Regions from separate parts of the Anaerotignum propionicum DSM 1682 genome, predicted to be linked through region 2. Evidence: a T-box and tRNA genes for the amino acid it is inferred to sense, from the RefSeq annotation. Region 2 holds a T-box; the other holds one or more tRNA genes.

Region 1 (4,396 bases), 1.1 Mb from region 2:
TCCTTTCTAATCATTTATTTCGAAATATAAATATATTAAGAACATTCTGTACAAGCACATCTCAAAAAGCTCCTTCTCCAATGAAAAATGAATTCAGTAAAGCTCCTGAAAATTATTACCTCTATTTTGCAATTATATCATATATTCTTAAAAAATACTTATATTTTCCACAGGAATATAAAGATTTATACCGCTCTTCTTTTGCATCCTGTTAACTCCTCAGGAGCAACGGGTGAAATACGCATGCCATCTTTTCTAACCACCATAACTGGTGAACCAACCGCAGTTACATTCTCCGGAATATCTTGAATCACCACAGAGCCTGCACCAATTTTTGAATTTTTACCAATTGTAACTGGACCCAAAACAATAGTACCTGCACCTATCATAACATTATCTTCCACAGTTGGGTGCCGCTTATTTTTATCTTTTCCTGTACCACCTAAAGTCACCCCATGATACAGCATTACATTATCGCCAATTTCCGCTGTTTCGCCAATTACAATACCCATACCATGGTCGATAAAAAAATTCTTGCCAATGGTTGCACCGGGATGAATCTCAATGCCTGTAATAAAACGGGAAAACTGTGAAACCAATCTTGCTAAAAAATATTTATTTTTTTTGTAAAGTGCATGGGCAATACGGTGATTTATTACAGCCCAAAAACTGGGATATAAAAAAACCTCAATACTGCTTTTAATTGCGGGGTCTTTTTCTTTAATAACTCTAATTGCATCCTTTAACATAATAATTCCTCCTATTTTTAAGATAACCTCATTCACAAAGCAATTTATAGTCAACAACTCATTTTTTAACGTTGGATTATAAAAAAACAAGAAATAAAAAAACTTCGTCCTTATACAAATAAAGACGAAGCTATATATTCTCCGCGGTTCCACTTTAATTAGACGGCCATCACCATCTCTCTTTCGGACTGTAACGTTGTCACCGGATACAGACTACTAAAAATTCGCCTGCTCAGTTCAGGAACGCACTTCATTCTCCCCCACCTATAAGCGACTCCCACCCAAGTATCTCAAGATGTTGACAGATAAAACCATGCATACACGATTTCAAATCTCATCACCTTTCACCAAGGTCGCTACTCTCTGTTAGGCAAGAAAAGAATTACTCTTTTCCATCATAACCTTTTTCTTATTCACTTTTGCTGTAATAGGCAAACTGCCGTAGCGGCAATACCCTCGCCTGCTCCAGTAAAACCCAAACCTTCTTCCGTTGTTGCTTTTACATTCACTTGGCTTCTATTTATTTCCAGAGTTTTTGCAATTATTTCACACATTTCTGGAAGATAGGGCGCCAATTTTGGTTTCTGAGCAATAATCGTTGCGTCGATGTTAATTATACAATATCCCTTTTCAGAAATCAAGTATAAAACTCTGGAAAGAAGCTTTACACTATCAGCACCTTTATATTCTTCCTTCGTATCGGGAAAATGCCTTCCAATATCTCCTAATGCTGCTGCACCCAAAAGCGCATCCATAATAGCATGTAATAAGACATCAGCATCTGAATGCCCTAAAAGACCCTTTTCAAAAGGAATTTCTAATCCACCAAGAATCAGTTTACGATTCTTAACCAATTTATGCACATCATATCCAGAGCCAATCCGCATTTTTTTACCTCTCTTTTAAAATATGCTTGGATGTAAATAATTCTACTATCCTACGTAATTTTTTAATTCTATTACCCTACTATACCCTGACCTTATCATTCTGTCAAGAATGTGAAAATTACTGGATTAACCTTCATTATCGAATGAAATTTGTTCTATGTGTCCGCTCAACCTCAGGCAACGAAACTCCACTATTCTTACCAGCCTCAATATTTTTTAACATCCATGCCATATTTACCCCGATATTTCTCATGGTCTGCAGTCCCTCTGCATCCTGCTTAACCTCTTCGGGAGAATTACCATGCACCATATTCCAATAACTTGAAGCTACTATAGGCATCATTGCAATGGTAAAATATTTATTAATTACGTCAAATGATGCTGTAGTGCCACCTCTCCTAGCAGAAACAACAGCTGCTGCTGGTTTAAAGTTAAATGGGTTTTTAGGGGAAGTGGTTGAACAGTAAAAGGCTCTATCCAAAAAAGAGAGCAAACGACCACTAGGATGAGCATAATATACGGGCGAACCAAAAATAAAACCATCTGCCTCTTGAGCCATTTCTACAAATCTGTTTACGTCATCATCGTTAAAAATACATTTTCCTTCGTGGCACTTGCCACATCCAATACAATCTCTGATAGGTTTTGGGCCTAGTTGAAAAATTTCATAGTCAATTCCTTGTTTCTCCAAAGCCATGCCTACTTCTGTTAATGCTGTAAAAGTGCAGCCTTTCAAGTTTGAGCTTCCGTTAACCATTAATACCTTCATGCTATTAGCCTCCTTATTTATTATTGTTATTACAAATAATTAATTTTGATAAAACCGTTATTAAAATACCGGGTTTTACTTTCAAAATAAAAAATAATATTAAATCATACTATTTAAATATGGAATTATTATAACCTATTTATTTCATTATGCCTATATAAATTTAAAATTGAAAACAAAAAAGCACCCCTGCTTTAGGATGCAATAAGACATAGCGGAGGAGGGATTTGAACCCCCGACACTGCGGGTATGAACCGCATGCTCTAGCCAACTGAGCTACTCCGCCACATATTAATTTTTTTGTAATAAAATGGGAGTTACAGGGCTCGAACCTGTGACCCTCTGCTTGTAAGGCAGATGCTCTCCCAGCTGAGCTAAACTCCCATAAACGACTCAGAAGGGGCTCGAACCCTCGACCTCCGGCGTGACAGGCCGGCGCTCTAACCAACTGAGCTACTAAGCCATATTAAATTAAATGGGTCTTCAGGGACTTGAACCCGGGACCGTCCGGTTATGAGCCGGATGCTCTAACCAACTGAGCTAAAGACCCAAAATACTGCGCTCAGTTAAAAATTTAAGCCGATGATCGGACTCGAACCGATAACCTGCTGATTACAAGTCAGCTGCTCTGCCAATTGAGCCACATCGGCTTAATATAGATTTCGGCAACCATCTACTTTCCCAGGCAGCTTCCCACCAAGTATCATCGACCGCTCAGGTCTTAACCGACGTGTTCGGAATGGGAACGGGTGTGTCCCCTGAGCGCATCATCACCGAAAATCTAGAATGATCCGTGCGGGATTCGAACCCGCGTTACCGCCGTGAAAGGGCGGTGTCTTAACCCCTTGACCAACGGACCATTTACTCCCCGTGTTGGATTCGAACCAACGACCCTCCGGTTAACAGCCGGATGCTCTACCGCTGAGCTAACGAGGATTATCAAGGTATATCTCTACACCTTCAAAACTGAACACAAGAAACATTATATCATCAATCGAATTATTGGTCAAGCCCTCGGTCTATTAGTATTGGTCAGCTGAACATGTTACCATGCTTACACCTCCAACCTATCTACCTCGTTATCTTCAAGGGACCTTACTTCCGAAGAATGGGAAATCTTATCTTGAGGGCGGCTTCACGCTTAGATGCCTTCAGCGTTTATCCGTTCCATACATAGCTACCCGGCTGTGCAGTTGGTCTGCAACCGGTACACCAGAGGTACGTCCATCCCGGTCCTCTCGTACTAAGGACAGCTCCTCTCAAATTTCCAGCGCCCACAACGGATAGGGACCGAACTGTCTCACGACGTTCTGAACCCAGCTCGCGTACCGCTTTAATGGGCGAACAGCCCAACCCTTGGGACCTACTTCAGCCCCAGGATGCGATGAGCCGACATCGAGGTGCCAAACCTCCCCGTCGATGTGAACTCTTGGGGGAGATAAGCCTGTTATCCCCAGGGTAGCTTTTATCCGTTGAGCGATGGCATTCCCACTTATTACCACCGGATCACTAAGTCCTACTTTCGTACCTGCTCCAGCCGTCGCTGTCGCAGTCAAGCCACCTTTTGCCTTTACACTCTTTGAATGGTTTCCAATCATTCTGAGGTGACCTTCGAGCGCCTCCGTTACCTTTTAGGAGGCGACCGCCCCAGTCAAACTGCCCGCCTGACATTGTCCCCTATCCAGATAATGGACATGGGTTAGAAATCCAATGACATAAGAGAGGTATCCCACCGGCGGCTCCACCAAGACTAGCGTCCTGGCTTCATAGCCTCCCTCCTATCCTGTACATATATCATCGAATCCCAGTATCAGGCTGCAGTAAAGCTCCATGGGGTCTTTCCGTCCTGTTGCGGGTAACCAGTATCTTCACTGGTTCTTCAATTTCACCGGGCGTGTTGTCGAGACAGTGCTCAAATCGTTACACCTTTCGTGCGGGTCAGAACTTACCTGACAAGGAATTTCGCTACCTTAGGACCGTTATAGTTACGG
Region 2 (4,396 bases):
GATCTTCCTTATTGTACAAACGAGGCTTAACCATTTCAATATACCAGTCGCAATATTCATCCCAAAGGAAATCATAAACCTTCTGGGCAGCCAGAGCCAATTCATAATGTTCCATGTTATCTTCAACTTCTTTTGCCAAAGTATTTACCTTTGAAAGAATCCACTTATCCGCAGAAGTCAACATGAGAAGTTTTGTTTCTACTTTTTCATCCAGATTCATCATAACAAAACGAGTTGCATTCCAAATTTTATTACTAAAGTTTCTGCAGTTCTCCAATCTTTCCCAATAGAAACGCATATCATTTCCGGGTGCGTTTCCAGTAATAAGCATCAAACGCAGAGGGTCAGCACCGTAGTTTGCAATAACCTCCAATGGATCAATGCCATTGCCCAAAGATTTGGAGAATTTACGACCCTGATCATCACGAATCAAGCCATGAATTAATACATCATGGAATGGAATTTCACCAATCTGCTCCATGCCGCTAAATACCATTCTTACTACCCAGAAGAAGATAATATCATACCCTGTAACCAGAGTGCTTGTCGGATAGAAGTGTTTCATCTCCTCGGTATTTTCAGGCCAGCCTAAGGTTGAAAAAGGCCATAAAGCTGAGCTGAACCATGTATCCAACGTATCTTCATCCTGTCTAAGATTTGTAGAGCCGCATTTTTCACATTTATCCGGTGTATGCTTGTCAACAGTGATATGTCCGCAGTCTGCACAATAATATGCAGGGATGCGGTGTCCCCACCAAAGCTGACGAGAGATACACCAGTCACGAATATTTTCCAGCCAATGCATATAAACCTTACCAAAGCGGTCTGGCACAAAGCGAAGCTTCTGGTTTTCATATACTTCCATTGCAGGTTTTGCCATTTCTTCCATTTTAACAAACCACTGCAATTTAATCATCGGCTCAATGGGAACATTACAGCGTTCATGACATCCTACAGCATGGGTAATGTCCTCAATACGAACTAAATAGCCCTCTTCTTTCAGCTTGGAAACAATTGCTTCTCTGCATGCATAACGATCCATGCCTGCATATTCTCCCGCCAAATCGTTCATTGTGCCATCATCATTCATAACACTGATTCGAGGCAGATCATGTCTTAGACCAACTTCAAAGTCATTAGGGTCATGGGCAGGTGTGATTTTTACAACACCCGTACCGAATTCACGGTCAACATAATCATCAGCAATAATAGGAATCTCCTTATTTAACAAAGGCAAAATACAGTTCTTACCAATTAAATGTTTATATCTTTCATCCTCAGGGTGAACGGCAACAGCAGTATCCCCCAGCATTGTTTCAGGTCTTGTTGTTGCCAATCGCAGTTTTTCCTCAGAACCTACAATGGGGTAATCAATATGATAAAAATGTCCTGCCGAGTCAACATGATTTACCTCAGCATCAGAAATTGTGGTCTGACACTCAGGGCACCAGTTAATGATTTTTTCACCGCGATAGATATAGCCTTTTTCATATAATCGGCAGAATACTTCCAGAACAGCGTCAGAACAGCCTTCATCCATGGTAAAGCGAACTCTGTCCCAATCGCAAGAACAACCTAATTTACGAAGCTGGTTCAAAATAATACCACCATATTCTTCTTTCCATGCCCATGCACGATCCAAGAATCCGTCACGACCAACATCGTCCTTGCTCAAACCCTCGGAGGCCATCTTTTGAACTACCTTTAATTCAGTAGAAATACTGGCATGATCAATACCCGGTACCCATAATGCATTAAAGCCCGCCATTCTCTTCCAACGGATTAGAATATCCTGCATGGTGTTATCTAAAGCATGGCCCATATGCAGCTGTCCTGTTATGTTTGGGGGTGGCATAACAATACAGAAGGGTTTTTTGCTTTTATCAACCTCTGTGTGAAAATATTTCTTTTCCATCCATCTTTCATAAAGCTTTTCTTCAACAATTGATGGATCATAACTTTTAGCCAATTCTTTCATAATACTCTCCTCCTAATAACTTCCTATAATATTTCTTTTCATCAAACAATGCAGTTTGTTTATTTCTTAAATATTAACGGTAAAAACTCCTATAAAAAGATTATCTATGTTTGTTATAACCATGTCCCGTCTCTTTTATAAACAAGGTTTCAATATAAATAAAATAAGATAAATTTTCATTTATATCTAGCCAATGCATTTCATTGAAAAAACAATGCATTTTATTTCTCAAAGTGTTTTCTGCTTCCTTACAGTGGTTATTCCACCTTTCAAGGATTTAAAAAAACTTTTACCAGATAGAATTATAAAAAAAAAGCTTCCATCCCTAAAAAGGACGAAAACTCGCGGTACCACCTTAATTTCTGCCCAAAGGGCAGACACTCAATAACCGATAACGGGGTAAACCGTTTTTGCCTACACAGAAATAATCCTTCAGCAAAACAACTCAAAAGCTACCTTCTGTATCCTATTTTGAAAAGGGCTTACAGCCGATGACCCTTTCTCTCTGGCAATGATCGATACATACTCCTCTTTTTCACTGTCTTTTGCAGTTTCTATATCACAAGATTTTAGTCAATTCTTTTAAATTTGTCAAGCATCTTTTTATCAAATTACCGATAAATCGGAATTATTCCACTTATAAGAAAAAAGTTGTTTTCTATGTATCCTTTTAATGAAAACAGTATACAAATAAAGGGCTTCTTTTCTCAGGTGTATTACAGTTGAAAAATGGTAAAACCTGTTGTATGATGAATGTAATATATAATATAGATACACAGAAAGGAGTGATCCTACATGCTGAACCAAAAAGATGAATTTATAAATAAAACGAACCTATGGCTTAGCTTAAAACTTGAATCCCAATTATATGCCATTGATAGTTCTTATGTTGAATCAATCTCTGTATTAGAAGAGCCAGTCAGCGTGTTACCGGATAGTAATATTATAAAACGTGGCATCATTCATTCAAGGGGAAATGTAGTCCCAATTATCGATTTAAGACCCGCATTGGGTTTAAAAACTCTTGAACAGGAACAAGATGCCTTTGATGAAATGTTAGAGCAAAGAAAAAATGACCATATTCTTTGGGTGCGGGAAATGGAACGATGCCTTTTGGAGGACGATACCTTTCGGTTGGCTACTGATCCTCATAAATGCGCCTTTGGGAAATGGTATGATGCCTATCAAACCAATAACCATTCCATTGCGTTTCACTTAAGCAAAATAGATGAGCCCCATAAAAAGCTCCATGAAACTGCTCATTTAGCTTTCGAATGCCCTCGTCAATGTGATGATTGTGAAAGAGAAAAATGCCTGCGCGATCAGCTTAAACAAGATGCACATACCTATAAAGATATTGTTGTAAGACTTTTGGACGAAACAAAAAGAATATTCCGTGAAAACACCAAAACCATGTGTGTCACTGTAAGGGATAAGCAGGACTCATTATTGGGGTTACTTGTTGATGAAGTTTTAGCTGTGGAGACAATTACAATGAAGGATTTGCCCCCCAGCTGCATGAATACCTCAGGACCTCAGCTACTCTCACATATTGGAGAAAAACAAGGTTCAGACGCCACATTTCTTGTATTAAACATGAGTGGTATTTTCAGCCTTTAGTGCTACATAAAGATCGATATTACTAGTAAGCAGACAAAACTTCTCAGGAAAAATTACTAAATTTAAGAAAAAACAGCACAATCCGTTTGGATACTGTGCTGTTTTCTTTTTAGTCTTTTTGATATCTTGAAATGTTCAAAAGCAAACCAATCATAATTGTTAAAAATAAAAGTGATGTGCCGCCATAACTGATAAAGGGCAAAGGTTGCCCCGTATTTGGTATGGTATTCGTAACAACACCGATATTAATAATCGCCTGAAATGCAATGACCGATGTAATGCCAGTGGCCATCAATGTTCCATATGTATCTTTGGCATTCATGGCAATTTTGATGCCACGCCAAATTAAAACTGCGAATAAGATAATCACGAGTGCTGCACCAATAATGCCCAGCTCTTCGCAAATAATCGCAAAAATAATATCGTTATGAGACTCGGGTACAAAGGTTTTCTGCCTGCTCTGCCCCAAACCAAGGCCAAAAATCCCACCAGATGCAACAGCGTAAAGCCCCTGAATGGTCTGAAAGCCCTTTCCTGTGGGGTCAGACCAAGGGTCTAACCATATCCTAATTCTACTTAGGCGATATGGGAATAATACAACAGCAAGAACACCTGCCGGAATAATTGCCCCCGCTCCCGCAACAAAATACCAAATTTTAGGGCTCCCGATGAACAGCATTGTCAGACCCATCAACATAATCAACAAAGCGGAAGAGAAGTTTGAAATTGCAATCAATCCTACAGGTAAAGCCAAAACCATCAGCGCCTTAAAAAACCCTCGGAAATTCGCCAAATCCT

What was found. A T-box is a leader RNA that pairs with one kind of tRNA and senses whether it is charged. The one in region 2 lies ahead of CPRO_RS05835 (valine--tRNA ligase), so its partner is inferred to be a tRNA-Val.
Region 1: it has a tRNA-Val gene. The T-box ahead of CPRO_RS05835 (valine--tRNA ligase) is inferred to sense a tRNA for this amino acid. The anticodon was not compared.

Annotation. Positions count from the first base shown of each region.
Region 1 is NZ_CP014223.1:2,343,970-2,348,365, forward strand. Features, by position in the region: gene epsC (serine O-acetyltransferase EpsC) at 186-749, opposite strand; T-box leader at 867-1,157, opposite strand; gene ispF (2-C-methyl-D-erythritol 2,4-cyclodiphosphate synthase) at 1,163-1,636, opposite strand; gene CPRO_RS10945 (flavodoxin family protein) at 1,773-2,405, opposite strand; tRNA gene CPRO_RS10950 (tRNA-Met) at 2,618-2,691, opposite strand; tRNA gene CPRO_RS10955 (tRNA-Val) at 2,717-2,789, opposite strand; tRNA gene CPRO_RS10960 (tRNA-Asp) at 2,795-2,868, opposite strand; tRNA gene CPRO_RS10965 (tRNA-Ile) at 2,882-2,955, opposite strand; tRNA gene CPRO_RS10970 (tRNA-Thr) at 2,983-3,055, opposite strand; rRNA gene rrf (5S ribosomal RNA) at 3,066-3,183, opposite strand; tRNA gene CPRO_RS10980 (tRNA-Glu) at 3,193-3,264, opposite strand; tRNA gene CPRO_RS10985 (tRNA-Asn) at 3,270-3,341, opposite strand; rRNA gene CPRO_RS10990 (23S ribosomal RNA) at 3,408-4,396, opposite strand, start outside.
Region 2 is NZ_CP014223.1:1,215,194-1,219,589, reverse strand. Features, by position in the region: gene CPRO_RS05835 (valine--tRNA ligase) at 1-1,978, opposite strand, end outside; T-box leader at 2,306-2,526, opposite strand; gene CPRO_RS05830 (chemotaxis protein CheW) at 2,774-3,598, shown strand; gene ftsW (putative lipid II flippase FtsW) at 3,708-4,396, opposite strand, start outside.